DNA from 2 places in the Streptomyces luomodiensis genome. Region 2 is predicted to be linked to the other one. Evidence: riboswitches for the same ligand, from Rfam matches in the RefSeq annotation. Region 2 holds a riboswitch; the other holds the start of a gene.
The links. A riboswitch is a leader RNA that binds a small molecule or an ion and turns the genes downstream of it on or off. The one in region 2 is predicted to bind glycine.
Positions count from the first base shown of each region.

Region 1: linked by a shared signal. The riboswitch ahead of gcvP (aminomethyl-transferring glycine dehydrogenase) and the one ahead of gcvT (glycine cleavage system aminomethyltransferase GcvT) in region 2 are both predicted to bind glycine.

Region 1 covers NZ_CP117522.1:1,539,155-1,548,136, forward strand. Annotated here, with positions in the region: gene PS467_RS06450 (CPBP family intramembrane glutamic endopeptidase) at 1-686, opposite strand, end outside; gene PS467_RS06455 (glutamate-cysteine ligase family protein) at 762-2,264, opposite strand; gene PS467_RS06460 (hypothetical protein) at 2,713-3,300, shown strand; gene PS467_RS06465 (DUF5999 family protein) at 3,564-3,770, shown strand; gene gcvP (aminomethyl-transferring glycine dehydrogenase) at 3,867-6,782, opposite strand; glycine riboswitch at 6,848-6,972, opposite strand; glycine riboswitch at 6,974-7,071, opposite strand; gene PS467_RS06475 (PRC-barrel domain-containing protein) at 7,184-7,513, shown strand; gene PS467_RS06480 (DNA polymerase IV) at 7,503-8,982, opposite strand, start outside.
Region 2 covers NZ_CP117522.1:6,791,854-6,800,835, reverse strand. Annotated here, with positions in the region: gene PS467_RS28735 (ABC transporter permease) at 1-43, opposite strand, end outside; gene PS467_RS28730 (ABC transporter substrate-binding protein) at 203-1,963, opposite strand; gene PS467_RS28725 (ABC transporter permease) at 2,122-3,126, opposite strand; gene PS467_RS28720 (enhanced serine sensitivity protein SseB C-terminal domain-containing protein) at 3,655-4,449, opposite strand; gene PS467_RS28715 (enhanced serine sensitivity protein SseB) at 4,561-5,367, opposite strand; gene PS467_RS28710 (AAA family ATPase) at 5,665-6,375, opposite strand; glycine riboswitch at 6,529-6,639, shown strand; gene gcvT (glycine cleavage system aminomethyltransferase GcvT) at 6,816-7,943, shown strand; gene gcvH (glycine cleavage system protein GcvH) at 8,115-8,495, shown strand; gene glyA (serine hydroxymethyltransferase) at 8,521-8,982, shown strand, end outside.

The sequences.
Region 1 (8,982 bases), 5.3 Mb from region 2:
ACGAAGATCACGCCCATCGCCAGATTGCCGAAGAAGCCGCCGATCCCCTGGTAGAGGTGGTACGAGCCGCGCAGCACCGAGCTGGCCAGCAGCGCGGCCATCGGGGTCCAGCCCAACTGCCCGAGCCTGCGCAGCAGATAGCCGACCACGATCACCTCCTCCAGCACCGCGTTCTGTACGGCGGAGGCGATCAGCACGGGGATCTTCCACCACACGTCGGGCAGCGACTCGGGCACCACCGTGAGGTTGCCCCCGGCCGCCCGCGCCCCCAGGTACAGCAGCAGCCCGGTGCCGCCTATCCCGGCCGCGATCGCGGCGCCCCACACCAGGTCGAAGCGCGGCCGGGCGCGGTCGAAGCCGATCACCCGCAGCCCGGCGCCCTCGCGCAGCAGCAGATGGGCGACGAGCGCGACCGGCACCAGCGCGGTCGCGATCCCGAACAGCTGCCAGGCCAGGTCCAGCCAGGGCCGTCCCGGCGCCGCCGAGGAGTTGAGCGTGGCCGCCTGGTCCTTCAGCCCGCCCGGTCTGGTCACCGAGCCGATGAAGCTGATCAGCGCGGAGAGCGCGTTCGCGCCCAGGGACAGCGCCAGCACGAGCAGCGTCTCATTGCGCAGCGTCCGCCGCGAGAGCCCGTCCTCGACCAGGGCGTCCGCGCCCCGCGCCTGTGACCGCACTCCTGTCCCCACTTCCGTTTGTCCGCCTCATCGGTGCACCCGCCCCGCTCACCGGACAATACGGGGTCGTGCTCCGGGATGCGGCGGTCACCCGGAGAGATCGGTGGGCCAGGTGTGCACCGGTGCGTCGGTGCGCATCAGGGCGCAGTAGCGGCGGGTCATGGCCGCGAGCGCGGCGTCCCGGTCGAGCCCGCCGTCCAGCGCCTGGTGGTAGGCGGCCGCCTGCCAGGACGCGCCGTTGACCCGCAGCTTGCAGCGCTCCTCGATCACCCCGAGGTAGCGGTCGCGGTCGGCCGGCTCCACACCCCACCCGTCGAGCCCGGAGGCGGCCAGCGGCAGCAGCTCCTCGCGGACCAGCCGTACGGCCGAGGTGCGCGCCAGCGACGCCGACCGGCCGGATTTGGGCCATTGCAGGACCGCGTCGATGCCGTGCCGGCAGGCGGCGTCGAAGTTGGCGGCGGCGGCCGCGAACGGCAGCCGGCTCCACACCGGGCGGGGCTCCTCGGCCAGCGCCCTGACCAGTCCGTAGTAGAAGGCGGCGTTGGCGATGACATCGGTGACGGTGGGTCCGGCCGGCAGCACGCGGTTCTCCACCCGCAGATGCGGCACGCCGTCCACCACGTCGTAGACGGGCCGGTTCCAGCGGTAGATGGTGCCGTTGTGCAGCGCCAGTTCCTGGAGCTCGGGCACTCCGCCGGCGTCCAGCACCCGCAGCGGGTCCTCGTCCTGGCCGCTGGAGAGCAGGGGCGGGAAGTAGCGCAGATTCTCCTCGAACAGCTCGTAGGCGGACCCGATCCAGCGCTCGCCGAACCAGGTGCGCGGCCGCACCCCCTGGGCGGCGATCTCCGGCGGGCGCACATCGGTGGCCTGGAGGAACAGCGGCGGCCGGGATTCCCGCCACACCTCATGGCCGAAGACGAAGGGAGAGTTGGCGCCGACCGCGATCTGCACGGCGGCCACCGCCTGCGCCGCGTTCCACGCGTCCGCGAAGCGTCCCGGGGTGACCTGGAGATGGAGCTGCACGGAGGTGCAGGCCGCCTCGGGGGCGATGGAGGCGCTGGCGTAGCCGAATCGCTCCCGGCCCTCGATGTCGATGAGGAAATCCTCGCCGCGGGCGGCCAGCATCTGCTCGTTGAGGAGTTTGTAACGGTCGTCATAGGAGAGGTTCGCGGATCCCAGGTCGCTCGCGGTGAGGGTGGGAAGAATTCCGATCATCACGATCTCGGCGGACACTTCCCGCGCCTTGCGATCGGCATATGACAAAGCGGTTCGGAGCTCTTCCGACAGCTGGTCGAGAACGCTTCCGCGCAAACGGTGGGGCACGATGTTTACTTCAAGATTGCACTGCCCGAGTTCGGTCTGGAAATCATGACTCCCGATGCGCTCCAGAACCTCCGCGTTCATCATCCTCGGCAGCCCGTCGGGCCCGGCCAGATTCAGCTCGATCTCCAGCCCCATCAGATTCTGCGGGCGGTCGAAGCGCTTGTCGGCCAGGAGCCGGCCCAGCCCGTCGAGGCACTGCCGCAACCGGACGCGCTGCCGCCGCCGCCCGGACGGGTCGAACTCACCGGCTATGAGCTTCTCCCCCATCGAAGCGTCCCTCCTCGAGTGGATCATCGGTGCCGGCCGCGTGTACACCACGCACGATGATGCCCACCAATGTGATCGATAACGCCCCGCGATCCCCACCCAGCCGGTAGGCTCTCAGGAACTGTGCATTGCGCCGGAGAAATGGACCAGCGAGATCCAGCCTACCGCGCGGGCCACAAAATGCCAGGTCATATCAGTTCATCTGGCACGGAATCGGGGAAAATCCCCGCCCTTCCGGGGTCCGGATAACCTCTTGTCGGCAATATCGGCCACAGCTAGATGAAACACAACGGGAACACTTGTCGTATAAACTCGGCTAACGAGGCAGAGAGATAACGCCCGAACGGTTTGTTCCGGCTCCCCTCTGACCCGTGTTCCACCGACAGCGCCGCCCAAACCCGGCCCGCTATCGCTTCACCGTGTCTCCCCAGCGAGAGGCAGACCCACCATGCCGCTGCATGTTCCCCAGGCCCCCGCGGCCGCCCTGCGCAGCGTCCTCACGGCCCTTGACTCCCCCACCGCCGTCCGCGAGGCCCGCACCCCCGCACTCTCCACGCTCACCGGCCCCTTCGAACCCGAACGCCCGCTCCCCGTCCACGTCCTGGACGACATCACCACCCCCGACGGCCCGCCACGCACCCGGCTCACCGGCTGGCGCTTCCTGATCCGCGACGGCGACCGCACGGTGGCCGCCGCCGAGGCGATGCTCACCGCCGACGGCTGGGCCTTCTCCCACTTCTCCGAGGGCCCCTACGTCCGCTCGGCCGAACTCGCCCTGCACCAGGCCGAGTCACTGCCCTCGGCGTACCAGCCCCGGCTGCTGTCCATCCCCGAGCTCTACATGGTCACGCTCTGGCTGCACGGCGACCTGACGGCGGACGGCGCCGAAGGCGGCCTGGGCGCCGGGGACCTGCTGGTGCCGCTCGCCCCGGCCCCACCCGGCATCGCGCCCCACCGGGCGCATCGCGCGACCGACCTGCTGCCTGTCCTCACCCACCGGCTGACCCCGGCCCCCTTGCTTGGCTCACCCGCCTGACCTGCGCTGTGAACAGGGCAGGAGCGCCCCGTGACCGCCGGGTCACGGGGCGCTCCGACGCATCCTCGTAACAGTCCGGCAGCGGTGAACCGTCCACGCGGCTGATGCGTCATTATCTAGCGAGACCGGTACCGCGAAATCCCTGCGGAATCCAGCCCGCGGGGCAACACTGGAGCAATCGACCGACTCAACCACGGGGGGCGGCCATGAACGCCGCGACGAGCCGCAGGACATTCACCACTCCGCAGCGAAAGAACCCTGCCATGTGCCAGCACCAACCACCCTGCCCATCAGCCGACTCCGCCGACCGGGAGGCCGCGCATCTGGTGGCGCACCACCCGGAGCAGGGATGGAGCCTGCTGTGCAACGGTGTCCTGCTCTTCGAGGACACCGGTGAGCTGTTGCCGGACGGGCGCGTCATCGCACCGTGCCGGCCGCTGGGTTCCGAGCACGTCGTCACCGCGGCCTGACGGCCGCCTCGGCGGCACGTACCACACCAGGGGCCGGCCCGGCGCATCGCCGAACCGGCCCCACTGACGCGTCTTCGCCTCGCCGGGGGATGCCCCTCAGCCCTCGTAGGACTCCAGGGGCGGGCAGGAGCAGACGAGGTTGCGGTCCCCGTAGGCCCCGTCGATCCGCCGCACCGGCGGCCAGTACTTGCCGGCCGCCGACACCCCGGCCGGGAAGACCGCTTCCTCCCGGGAGTAGGGGTGGTTCCACTCCCCGGTCAGCGACGCCGCCGTATGCGGGGCGTTCCGGAGCGGATTGTCCTCCTTGGTCCACTCGCCCGAGGCGACCTTCTCGATCTCGGCCCGGATGGCGATCATCGCCTGGCAGAACCGGTCCAGCTCCGCCAGGTCCTCGCTCTCCGTCGGCTCGATCATCAGCGTCCCGGCGACCGGGAACGACATCGTCGGGGCGTGGAAGCCGTAGTCGATCAGGCGCTTGGCCACATCGTCGACGGTCACCCCGGTGGCCTTCGTCAGCGGGCGCAGATCCACGATGCACTCATGGGCCACCAGCCCGCCGGGACCGGTGTAGAGCACCGGGTAGTGCGGTTCGAGCCGCTTGGCGATGTAGTTGGCGCCGAGCACCGCGACCTGGGTCGCGTGCCGCAGCCCCTCGGCGCCCATCAGCCGGATGTACGCCCAGGAGATCGGCAGGATGCCCGCCGAGCCCCACGGCGCGGCCGAGACGGGGCCGACGCCGGTGGCCGGGCCGGCGGCGGGCTGTAGCGGATGGTTGGGGAGGTAGGGCGCCAGGTGCTCGCGCACCGCGACCGGTCCGACGCCGGGGCCGCCCCCGCCGTGCGGGATGCAGAAGGTCTTGTGCAGGTTCAGGTGCGAGACATCGCCGCCGAACCGGCCCGGCTCGGCGAGCCCGACCAGCGCGTTGAGGTTGGCGCCGTCCACGTAGACCTGCCCGCCCGCGTCGTGCACGGCGGCGCAGATCTCGGTGATGTGCTCCTCGAACACCCCGTGGGTGGACGGGTAGGTGACCATCAGCACGGCCAGTTCCGCACCGTGCTTCTCGATCTTGGCGCGCAGATCGTCGGCGTCGATCTCGCCGTCCTCGCCGGTTTTCACCACGACGACCTTCATCCCGGCCATCACGGCGCTGGCGGCGTTGGTGCCGTGCGCGGAGGACGGGATCAGGCAGATGGTGCGCTGGGTGTCCCCATTGGCCCGGTGGTAGGCGCGCACCGCCAGCAGTCCGGCCAGCTCGCCCTGCGATCCGGCGTTCGGCTGGAGGGAGACCTTGTCGTAGCCGGTGACCTCGGCCAGCCGCTCCTCCAGCTCACGGACCAGGGTCAGATAGCCCCGGGCCTGCTCGGCCGGTGCGAAGGGGTGCAGCGCGCCGAACTCGGGCCAGGTGATCGGCTCCATCTCGGTGGTGGCGTTGAGCTTCATGGTGCAGGAGCCGAGCGGGATCATGCCCCGGTCCAGAGCGTAGTCCCGGTCGGCCAGGCCCCGCAGATAGCGCAGCATCGCGGTTTCGGAGCGGTGCTGGTGGAAGACCGGATGGGTCAGATAGCCGTCCCGGCGCAGCAGGGCCGCGGGCAGCGCGTCGGACGCCGAGGCGTCCAGTTCGTCGATGTCGGGGAGCCCCGGAGCGCCGTCGCCTTGGCCGTCCGTCCCGAAGGCGCACCATACGGCGGACAGCTGCGCCCGCCCGGTCGTCTCGTCACAGGCGATGCCGACGTGGTCGGCGTCGGTCAGCCGCAGATTGACCCCGGCCTCACGGGCCGCGGCCACGACCTCGGCGGCCCGGCCCGGCACCCGTGCGGTGAGGGTGTCGAAGAACGCCTCGTGCACCACCTCGACCCCGCGGGCCCGCAGCCCCTCGGCGAGCACGGAGGCGTAGCGGTGGGTGCGACGGGCGATCGCCGCGAGCCCCTCCGGGCCGTGGTAGACGGCGTACATCCCGGCCATCACGGCCAGCAGCACCTGCGCGGTGCAGATGTTGCTGGTGGCCTTCTCCCGGCGGATGTGCTGCTCCCGGGTCTGCAGCGCCAGCCGGTACGCCTTGTCGCCGTCGGCGTCCACGGAGACCCCGACCAGGCGGCCGGGAAGGTTACGGGCGTAGGTGTCGCGCACCGCCATGAAGCCGGCGTGCGGTCCGCCGAAGCCCATCGGGACGCCGAACCGCTGGCTGCTGCCGACCGCGATGTCCGCGCCCAGCTCGCCGGGCGAGGTGAGCAGGGTGAGCGCGAGCAGATCGGCGGCGACGGTGACGACGGCGCCGAGCTCATGGGCGCGCTCGATGACCGGGCGCGGATCGCGCACCGCGCCGGAGGCGCCCGGGTACTGCACCAGCACGCCGAAGACCCCGCGCTCGGCGATCTCGTCCGGGATGCCCTCGGCCAGGTCGGCGACGACGACCTCGACACCGGTCGGCTCGGCGCGGGTCCGGATGACCGCGATGGTCTGCGGCAGACAGTCGGCGTCGACCAGGAAGACGCCCTCCTTGCCCTTGCCGACGCGCCGTGACAGCGCCATGGCCTCGGCGGCCGCGGTGGCCTCGTCCAGCAGCGAGGCACCGGCGGTGGGCAGCCCGGTCAGATCGGCGACGACGGTCTGGAAGTTGAGCAGGGCCTCCAGCCGGCCCTGGGAGATCTCCGGCTGGTAGGGCGTGTACGCGGTGTACCAGGCGGGGTTCTCCAGCACATTGCGCAGGATCACCGGCGGGGTGAAGGTGCCGTAGTAGCCGAGGCCGATCATCGACGGCAGCACCTGGTTGCGGTCGGCGAGTCCGCGCAGCTCGGCGAGGACCTCCGGCTCGCTGCGGGCCGGGGGCAGGGCACCCAGCGCCTCGGCGCTCTTTATCACGTCCGGTACGGCGGCCTCGGTGAGCTCGTCCAACGAGCCGAAACCGACCTGGGCGAGCATCTTGGCCTGCGCCTCGCCGTCGGGGCCGATATGGCGCTGCTCGAACGGAGTACCGCGTTCCAGGTCGGAGAGAGCGATGCGATTGGCGGTCATCTGCGGGGGCCTCCTGGTCTGTGACGACCGGCGAGGGGCACCACGGCGTAGGTGCCCGGACGGCCTCCCCCTCTGTCATCTCAACCTGAGAGCTTCACCGGCCCACATACCGCCTGACCGGTTTTCACCGTCGGTGAGGAGGGGTTCCGGAGCTCTGCTCGCCCGTGGCCCACCCTGCTTTCCAGAGTGACCTCACCCGCACGGTACGTGTGCCTGAGAGATTCCGGGGAGGGTTTGCTCCTTCGGCGCCTCCGACAGCGTCGGCGGAGGACTCTCCCGCACGGGGTCTGCAGCCACCGTCAGCGTACCAGCGGTTCTGCCACGGGCGCGGGTCACGGGCGTTCGAGTGGCCGAGTGCGACGATGTGTCCTTTGGTAGGTAGCAACGGCCACTTGCCACCTGTGGGAGAGAGCGTGCAGACCGATATCGACCCGCGGACCCTGATCGGCCGCAAGGCATTCGACCGCGAGGGCGCCAAGATCGGCACCGTGGACGAGGTCTATCTCGACGACGCGACCGGCGAGCCCGAATGGGCGGCGGTACGCACCGGACTGTTCAGCCGGGACGTCTTCGTGCCACTCGAACCGAGCGAGGTCGTCGGCGAAACCCTGCGGGTGCCGTACGACCGGGCGCTGATCAAGGACGCCCCGGACTTCGGGGTCGGCCGTCATCTCTCCCCCGAGCAGGAGCTACAGCTCTACCACCACTACGGACTGGACGTCACCGGCTGACCCCACCCCTGCCGGCGCCCGCCACGGGGCCCGGACCCGCCGAGCCGGCCCCACCATGCCCCGACCCGAAGACGCCCCCACCCCGGCCCGCGACCTCGTCCGGGCCCACGGACCCATCCAGACCGCCGCCCCCAGACCCGGCAGTCTCGCCCCGGCCCGCGACCTCCGCCGCATCCACGGACCCGCCCCGGCCCGCGATCTCGTCCGGGCCCACGGACCCGACCGGACCTCCGACCCCAGGACCGACAGTGCCGCCCCGGCCCGCAGCCTCCCCAGGGTCTGCGGGCTTTCCCCGGCGCACGACCTCCGCCGGACCCAAGGTCCCGCCCCGGCCCCGGCCCGCGACCTCGTCCGGACCTACAGACCCGACCGGACCGCTGACCCCAGGACCGACGCCCCTGCCCCGGCCCGCAGCCTCCCCCAGTTCAGCGGAGCCGACCGGGCCCACGCCCTCGTCCAGACCGCCGCTCCCAAAGCCGACAGCCTCCTCCCGGCCCGCGACCTCCGCCGCATCCACGGACCCGCCCCGACCCGGGACCTCCTCCCGGCCCGCAGCGTCCGCCGCCTCCACGACCCCGTCTCGGCCCGCGACCTCCGCCGGCCCCAAGGTCCTGCCCCGGCCGGGCTCTCCCGATTCCACGGGCCCAGTCGGGCCCACAGATCCGGCCGGACCGCCGCCCCCAGACCCGGCAGTCTCGCCCCGGCCCGCGACCTCCGCCGCATCCACGGACCCGCCCCGGCCCGCGGTCTCGTCCGGGCCCACGGTGGCCTCGGCCGGGTGTTGGAGTGGCAGTGGGTCGGCCGGCTCCAGTGCCGGGTCGTCCACGGCGAACGTCCGTACCCGCCCCGGCCTCGACCACGGCTCCTCGAAGCGCACGGTCACCCGGCCCACCCCGCTCCCCTGCACCCAGCCCGCCCCGTACTCGGCGTGCCGCACATCGGAGCCCGGCAGCCAGCGCCGTGGTTTCCCGGCGCCCTCATGAGCCTCTCCCGCGCCCGCTTCCACGGGCTCCGGTATTTCGGGACCCGGTCCGCGCCGCGCGTCCTCCAGCGCCTCGTGAGCGGCCTGGGCAGCCTGCGCGAAGAGATCCTCCTGGGTGTAGTCCGCCAGACCGCTGACCCCCACCCCCAGCAGCCGCACACCCGCCGTGGTGTCCACCCCGTCGATCAGCCGCGCCGCGGCCTCCCGCACCACGCTCGGATCGTCGGTCGGCCCGCGCAGGGTCTCCGAACGGGTCAGCGTGGAGAAGTCGTACCGCCGCACCTTGATCACGACTGTCCGGCCCGAGCGGCCCGCCTCGCGCAGCCGCCGGACACAGCGGTCGGCGAGCCGGGCGATCTCCAGCTGCACCCGGGTGCGGTCGGTGAGGTCGACGTCGAAGGTGTCCTCCACCGAGATGGACTTGGCGTCCCGCTCGGCGACGACGGGCCGCTCGTCCCGGCCGTTGGCCATCAGGAACAGCGATGCG
Region 2 (8,982 bases):
TCGTGAGGGTGACGACCAACAGCATCACGACGACGGCGAACAAGCGCCGGATGAGATAAGCAAGCACTGTGCGCGGCCCAGGGGTGGCCCGTGATCCCCCGGGAGAGGGGGATCACGGGCCACCACCCGCGGCCATCACCTGCCCTTCGGGCCTATCGGGTGCGGCGAGGTTGAGGTGTGCGGCGGATCGGGTGACCGGCCGTCACTTGACGACGCCCAGCTGGGAGTAGTCGTAGCGGCCGTTGTAGGCCGCCGACGAGAAGGCGTTCGTCAGCCGCGAGCTGCGCCAGGTGATGTTCTTCTCGTAGATGAACGGCATCTGCACGGCCAGGTCGCTGACCTTGTGGTTCATCTGCTGGTAGATGGCACCGGCCTTGGTGGGGTCGGTCTCCTTGAGCGCCTCGTCGAAGAACTTGTTGATCTCCGGGTCATTGGTCTCGGAGACGTTGTAGTTACCGGTCTGCTCGATGAAGCGGCCGTCGATCAGCGGCTGGGAGAAGCCCTGGCCGGTGGGGAAGTCCGGGCCCCAGCCGGTCATCGACAGGCCGTAGCCGCGCTTCTTCATCACCGACGGCGAACCGGTGATGCTGGCGGAGGACTGGCCCTGGATCGGCTCCACGTTGAGGGTGATGCCGACCTTCTTCAGCGACGCCTGGAGCGCCTCGGCGGCCTCGACCTCGGCGGGCTGGTCGTTGCGGGCCACGATGGTGGTGGAGAAGCCGTTCGGCTTGCCGCACTGCTTCAGCTCGTCCTTGGCCTTGGCCGCGTCCGGCTTGCCGCCGCGCTTGAGGATGCCGTACGGGTCGTAGTCGTCCGCGCCCTTGACGCTCTTGGGGAGCATGTTGGTGGCGAGGTCACCGCCGGCCTGCGGGCCGCCGCGGGTGGTCTGGATCGACTTGTAGTCGGCGCCGTAGATGACCGCCTTGCGGCAGTGGATGTTGTCGAACGGCTTGACCTTGGTGGCGATGTCGACGTACCGGACGAAGCTGGTGGTGATGTTGTCGACGTTGCCCTTGTGCTGCTTGAGGGCGTCGTTGCGGCCCGAGGGGGTCATGCCGGTGGCGCTGAGGAAGACGTCGTAGTCACCCTTGATCAGCAGCCGGTCTATCGCCTCGAGGTTGGAGTTGAAGGTGACCGTGACCTTGTCCGGCAGGGCCGGGCGGATCGGGTCGGACTCCTTCTTCCAGTTCGGGTTGCGGACCAGCGACAGGCTCTTGCCCGGGGTGTACGACTGCACCTTGTACGGGCCGGAGGAGAACGGCCGGTTGGTGTACTTGGCGCCGGTGTCCTTGTCCGCCTTCACCGGAGAGCCGGTCGGCATCGCGAGCATCTGCTCGAAGTCACCGTTGGGCTTGGCGAGGTGGAAGACGACGGTCTTCTCGTCCGGGGTCTGGATCGCCTTGAGGCCCAGCTTGTCCTTGGACTTGTCCTTGTAGGGGCCCTTGTACTCGCCCTTGGGGTCCAGGACCTGGCGCAGATAACCGGGACCGCCGGAGACCACGTCCTTGGCCCAGATCCGCTCGATGCCGTACTTGACGTCCTGGGCGGTGATCGGGGAGCCGTCCTCCCAGGTGATCCCGTCGCGCAGGGTGTAGGTGTACGTCTTGCCGCCGTCTGTGATCTTGGCGGTGGAGGTGGCGAGGTCCGGGACCAGCTCGTTCGCGGCGTTGCCCGGCTTGGGCGCGTAGGAGATCAGTTGGCGCGCGTAGAAACGCGAGAAGTCCCAGGCGAAGCCGTAGTACTGACGCTGCGGGTCGAGGGAGTCGAACTCCTGCTTGTTGATGAACTTGAGGGTGCCGCCCTTCTTGGCGGACTTGTTGGCGATGCCCTTCACCGCGGCGTTGAACCCGGGACCCGAGCCCTCGTCGCCGGAACCGCCGCCGCCACAGGCCGCGGTGGCCAGGAGAGCGCCTACGACAGCCGCCGCTCCGGCGATCCGCCTGCTTCTCGAGAGCCGTTTCATAGTGGTTGCAACCTCCGGGGTAGCGGTTCTGGGCATGGCGCCGCGGAATTCTTCGGGGAGCCTTCTGCCGGCTGTGGCAGGGGCTGATGCGTTCGGGTGCGGCAGGCCCTGCGCGGTGGGTGCCGCGGCCTGCGCGGACGGTGCCGCGGGCCTCGCCGTCATCGGGTGCCCTTCGGGTCGAGCGCGTCGCGGACGCCGTCGCCGAAGAGATTGAAGGCCAGCACCGTGATGAAGATCGCCGCACCCGGGATGATCATGAACATCGGGTCGTCCTCATAGGTGCCGACCGCCTTGGAGAGCATCTGCCCCCAGGATGCGGTGGGCGGCTTCACGCCCGCGCCGAGGAAGCTGAGCGCGGCCTCGGTGAGGATGTTGGTGGGGATCATCAGCGTCGTGTAGACGGTGATCGGCGCCACCAGGTTGGGCAGCAGCTCGCGGAAGAGGATGTAGCGCCGGCCGGCGCCCAGGCTCCGCGCGGCCTCGATGTACTCCTTCTCGCGCAGCGACAGCGTCTGGCCGCGCACGATACGGCCGACGTACGGCCAGCCGAAGAAGCCGATCACCGAGACCAGGATGGCGATGCGCACCCCGCTGCCGGTGAGTCCCAGCAGGTCGTTGGGGAGCACCGAGACCAGGGAGATGATGAAGAGCAGCTGCGGGAAGGCCAGCAGCATGTCCATCACCCGGCTGATCAGCGAGTCCACCCAGCCGCCGAAATATCCGGCGATGATGCCGAACACGGTGCCGAGGACCACCGCGACCAGCGCCGCGAGGAAGGCCACCAGCAGCGAGATCCGGGCGCCGTAGATGACCCGGCTGAACACGTCGCGGCCGTTGGACGGCTCCACACCGAAGAGGAAGTCCGAGCTGATACCGCCCAGTCCGCCCTTCGGGGTGCCGAACAGCGGGTCGATCTCCTCCTGGTGGAACTCGTTGGGCGGATGCCCGAGCAGACTCACGATCAACGGGGCGAAGATCGCCACCAGGATCAGGAAGACGACAACGATGCCACCCGCCAGCGCGAGCTTGTCTCGCTTCAAACGCGACCAGGCGATCTGGCGCAGCGATCTGCCCTCGACGGATGCCTTGACCACATCCGCCGCTACATCGGCAGTCGCGACCGGATCGCTGTCCGTGCTCGTGCCGTGCAATGGTGCCGTCATCGTGGTGGAGACCCCTCTCGACCGGTGGTGACCGGCCCACGACTCGCCGCTGTGGCGGCTCTGTTCACAACCTGGGCGAAAGTCGCGTTGTCGTACGGAACCTTGTCGGAAGGGGACGTACGCGGGAACCGCACCCCTTGGGGGGGGAGTCTTCAACGCGCTCGTGATCACCCGCCAGTGCTCCCGGGCAATGGATGCCTAACCGTGATGTGAGGAGGACCCTCCGCTATACGGACGGTCGCGACACGAGAACGCAGCAGTAACATCGCGCTCGCTATGGGGTGTTCGGCCTCTTTCGCCCGGAAGGCCGGGCGGGCAAACCCGTCGGCCGGGCAGGCGGTCCCGTCAGCGGGGCAGGCGCTCCCGCCGGCCGGGCAGGCGGCCCCGTCCCATGGCGCCCGGATCAGCGGGCGCGACGCGGCGGCGGATCAGCACGCGTGACCGGGCACCAGGTCAGCACGCGTGACCGGGCACCAGGTCAGCACGCGTGACCGGGCCCCGGGTCAGTAGGCGTGACCCGGCACCAGGTCAGTAGGCGTGCCGCGGCGGCGGGTAGCCGTAGCCGTAGGACGGCGCGGCGGGCGCGGCGCCGTAGGCGTCACGGTCGAAGAACGGGCGGGCGTTGGCCCGCATCCACAGGGCGACCGGGTCGTACTCGTCGGAGAGCGCGACCGTGGAGACCGGCAGCCCGTCCGGCACAGCGGTGATCGACTGCTCCATCATCAGCCGCACCGACTGCACGGACGGTGCGCTGGTGTCGTACAGATCCAGACCGATCGCCAGATACGGGGCGCCCAGCGTCGGCTGCACCCAGGCGCGCCGCAGGGACCGCACCACGGGGGTGCGATGCGCGTTCTGCCCCAGCAGGGCGTAGAACTGCGGGATGTCGATACCGGGTTCGCTCACCCGGAGCGGCCCGGCGGGCAGCCGGTCGAGACCGCCCGCGATCCGGCGCAGGTCCAGCCAGGGGATGCCGACTCCGCCGCCGGGGGCGTGCGGGTTGAGCCAGAGGCCGTAGCGGTCGCGGTAGAGGGAGTCCGCGATCAGGCGTCCGTCGACCACCTCGTGCGCGCGGTTCCAGCCACTCGCGGCCAGTTCCTGGGCGGAGGTCACGCACGGGGCGTAACCGAGGCCGTCCACGTCCATGTTGCCGTACTGGGCGTCGGGCGAGCCGGGCGCGCCGTGCCACAGCAGCATCCAGACCTGGCCCTCGCCGATGGCGTGCAACAGCGCCTCATAGGCGTCGTACCGGCCGGGAGCGACCTGCTGCAACGCTCGCTCAACCTGGCCGGCCGCCGCCCCCCAATCCGCGCCCGCGCTCACCTGGGTCCGCCCCTTCTCTCGGCCTTGCCCGCATCTCACCGGGGAGCGTGCTCACACTCCGCCTGGTCATCAAACCAGCTTACGGGCCCCGGCAGCGGACCCCGGGGTACGTCAGAGGTCACGGTCGTAGAACGGCCGTACGCGCCCCAGCATCCAGTCGGCCACCGGGTCCCCCTGCGCCACGTCCAGCGCGACCAGCTGGACCGTCCACGGCACGGGCACCGCGCCGAGGGCGCGGCCCAGCGCGTCCACGGCGCGCGCCTGGCCGTCCGGGCCCGGGGTGTCGAGCTGCACGCCGACGAAGAGCGCGGGCTCGTCGCCCTCGACGCTGGCCAGGGCGCGCCGGGCGGTCCGCACTCCGGTGCCCTTGGCGAACTCGATCCCGGCGGCGGCCAGGAAGTCCACCGGCTCGTCCTGCCAGTCGGGTTCGAAGAGCCGCACCCGGCCGCCGGTGGCCGGGCCGTCGAGCTCGGTACGCCCGGCGCGGCACAGCTCCCGGACGGCGGGCGGGGGCAGCGGTACGACCACCGCGCCACCGGGGTTCAGCGCGATGCCGAGCTGGGGCGGCAAGCCGCGGGCGAACTCCACCGCCGGGGCGATGGTGAAGGACATATGGGAGCCGACGACCTGGAGGAACTGCTGCTCGGAGCTGAACACCGGGACATACGCGGCGCCTTCGAGCTCCATGGTGGGCAGATCGAGGTTCGGGCTGTCCGGCCCCCCGCCGTTGGGCAGCGGAACCCAGACGTGGCTGCGGGAGAGCGTCTCGACGATGCGCGCCCCGGCCCCGGGGACGTCCACGGAGGCGGCGAGCACCTCTTCGAGCTCATTGCCGGGAAACGCCGGATACGCGGCATGCGCGCCGTCGGGGAATCCTCCATGAGCCGGTGCCACACCGTACTGCTCCGGGAAGCTCATCTTCGTCCAACCGCCATCTCGTCCGACCTGCCCAAAGCACCCTAACGGCTGGGCGGCGCTGGACCTGCGGGGCGGGCGTCATCTCCACAGCACTTCCCCACCTCGCCCGGCCCGCGGCCGCGGCGCTCCCCTCCTCCGCCCGGCTCGCCGTCGTCACGCTGGGTGAGGTGCGGGGGGGCTGGTTTCCGCCAAGGTCACCCGGCGCTCACCGGTCCTTCGGCGCGGGTGGGATCGCTCGCGTGAGACTCGGGGATCGCTCGCACGAGAGGCGGGGATCACTCGCACGAGAGGCGGGGATCACTCGAACGAGATACCGCGCAGGGCGCTCGCGGCCGGCCGGTCCAGCAGCACCGCCGAGGCGCACCCCTCCGGCGGCCGTCCCCGCTCGATCCTCTCGACCAGCCGCCGCATCGCGCGCAGATGCCGGGCGAAGGCATAGCCGGAGACGCCGCGGCCGCGGGCGGCCTGCCCCTCCAGGGCCACCGTGGCGTCCACGTCCAGCAGCACCATATGGAGGCTGCGGCCCCGGCGCCGGGCGTCCCGCGCCAGCCAGCGGCGGACCCACGGCAGCGCACCGCAGTCGTGCACCACGACGCTCACCTCCGCGCGCAGCGCCCGGCGCAGCCCCGCGTAGTGGGCGCACCGGACCAGCGGGCGGTAGAGCGCGTACGGCAGCCAGCCGGGCAGCCGGCGCTCCCACGCCTCCCGCGTGTGCTGCGAGTCCACCCGCATGACGACGGCGCCCGTCTCGTCCACCAGGGGCACCGCCCGATTGATCAGCGTGCTCTTGCCACTGCCCGGCAGCCCGGAGGCGACCAGCACGTCTCCCGCCGGATAGCGCAGCTCGCCCGGGGCCGCGCCGGCCTCCCCGCCCGGCGCCGCGCCGCGCAGATCGTGCACCGGGGCTCTTCGGCCGGGACGGACCGCCGGCCCGGAGGGGACGCGGCCGGGCGGCGTCGGCAGGAGCCTGTGTGCGGTCGCGTACGTTCCCTGCCCATGCACCGTGATCGTCCTCCCAGGTCGGTCATCGCTGCTCGTACCCGCAGAGTGTCAAGAAAAGGTAATGTCCATCAAGGCTGCCTCCGGCGGGCCGCCCGGATCGGGACTTCCCTTCTCGGCCATACGTGCGATGATGTGCCCCGCAACTCCATACCGGCCGTTTGAAGCCGCGCGGGAGAGTCCTTGGTCACCGGCCGTGGTGCCGGAGGTCCAGGGCGCCGAAGGAGCAAGTCCTCCCTTGAATCTCTCAGGCCCCGATACCGCGCGGACGAGGCAGATCTGAAAAGCGGGCCGCGCGGGCGCGGCTCCACCCACGGTGCAAGCCGGGCCCCTTACGGGCGTCACGGCGAACCTCTCAGGTTCCGATGACAGATGGGGAGGACGTACGCGTCCTTGCCGTCCGACCTCGCCGTCGCGCGACCCCGACCTGACCTCCTGGAGCCTGAACCGTGACCGACGCCCCGCCCACCCCACGCCGTACCGCGCTGGACGCGCGGCACCGCGCGCTCGGCGCCACCATGACCGACTTCGCCGGCTGGGACATGCCGCTGCGCTACGGCAGCGAGCGCGATGAGCACACGGCGGTGCGCACCCGCGCCGGGCTCTTCGACCTCTCCCACATGGGTGAGATCTCTCTCATCGGTCCGCAGGCCGGGCAGGCCCTGGACCACGCGCTGGTCGGCCATCTGTCCGCGCTCGCCGTGGGCCGCGCCCGCTACACCATGATCTGCGACGACGAGGGCGGCATCCTGGACGACCTGATCGTCTACCGCCTCGGGGACGAGGAGTTCCTGGTCGTCGCCAACGCCGCCAACGCCCAGGTGGTGCTGGACGCGCTGACCGAGCGCGCCGGCGGTTTCACCGCGTCCGTAAGGGACGACCGGGACGCGTATGCGCTGATCGCGGTCCAGGGGCCCGAGTCCGCGGGCATCCTGCGCACCCTGACCGACGCCGACCTGGACGGGCTGAAGTACTACGCCGGGCTGCCGGGCACCGTCGCGGGCGTCCCGGCCCTGATCGCCCGCACCGGCTACACGGGCGAGGACGGTTTCGAGCTGTTCCTCGCGCCGGGCGACGCCGAGCGGGTCTGGGAGGCGCTGACCGAGGCGGGCGCCCCGGTGGGCCTGGTGCCCTGCGGTCTGTCCTGCCGGGACACCCTGCGCCTGGAGGCGGGGATGCCGCTGTACGGGCATGAGCTGTCCACCGACACCACCCCCTTCGACGCGGGGCTCGGCCGGGTGGTGAAGTTCGACAAGCCGGGCGACTTCATCGGCCGCCAGGCCCTGGAGGCCGCGTCCCGCCGGGCGGACAGCGTCACCCCGCGCACCCTGGTCGGCCTGGTCGCCGAGGGCCGCCGGGTGCCGCGCGCCGGATACGCCGTGCTGGCCGCCGACGGCTCGCGGATCGGCCAGGTCACCTCGGGCGCGCCCTCCCCGACGCTGGGCAAGCCGATCGCCATGGCGTACGTGGACGCGGAGTACGCCAAGCCCGGCACCGAGGGGGTCTCGGTGGACATCCGCGGCAGCCAGGAGCCGTACGAGGTCGTGGCGCTCCCCTTCTACCGGCGCGAGCGCTGAGCCACCGCCCTCGCCCTTCCCGGGAGACGCCTTCCCGGGAGACGCCTTCCCGGAAGACGGCTTCCCGGGAGACGGCTTTCCGGGAGGCGTCCCCTCGTTCCCCGGCGCGTCGCATCCCACCAGCTAAGACCCATTTCCCAAGCCCTCCCCCCTATCCAGGAGAATCGGACCATGAGCAACCCCCAGCAGCTGCGCTACAGCAAGGAGCACGAGTGGCTGTCGGCCGCCGACGAGGACGGCGTGTCGACGATCGGCATCACCGAATTCGCGGCCAACGCGCTCGGCGACGTCGTCTATGTCCAGCTCCCGGACGTCGGCTCCGCCGTCTCCGCCGGTGAGACCTGCGGTGAGCTGGAGTCCACCAAGTCGGTCAGCGACCTGTACGCGCCGGTCTCCGGTGAGGTCACCGAGATCAACGAGGACGTGGTGAACGACCCGGCGCTGGTGAATTCCGCCCCCTTCGAGGGCGGCTGGCTGTTCAAGGTGAGGGTGACCGGCGAGCCGGAGGACCTGCTCTCCGCCGACGAGTACACCGCCTTCGCCGAAAACTGACCCTCCTCTTCCGATCGGGACCCTGATGTCGCTTCTCAACAGCTCCCTGCACGACCTCGACCCGGACGTCGCCGCCGCTGTCGACGCCGAACTCCACCGCCAGCAGTCCACCCTGGAGATGATCGCCTCCGAGAACTTCGCTCCGGCGGCGGTCATGGAGGCCCAGGGCTCGGTCCTGACCAACAAGTACGCCGAGGGCTACCCCGGCCGCCGCTACTACGGCGGCTGTGAGCACGTCGATGTGGTCGAGCAGATCGCCATCGACCGGGTGAAGGAACTCTTCGGCGCAGAGGCGGCGAACGTCCAGCCGCATTCGGGCGCCCAGGCCAACGCGGCCGCGATGTTCGCGCTGCTCTCCCCCGGCGACACGATCCTGGGCCTGAACCTGGCGCACGGCGGCCACCTGACCCACGGCATGAAGATCAACTTCTCCGGCAAGCTGTACAACGTGGTGCCCTACCACGTGGACGCCGAGACCGGTCTGGTC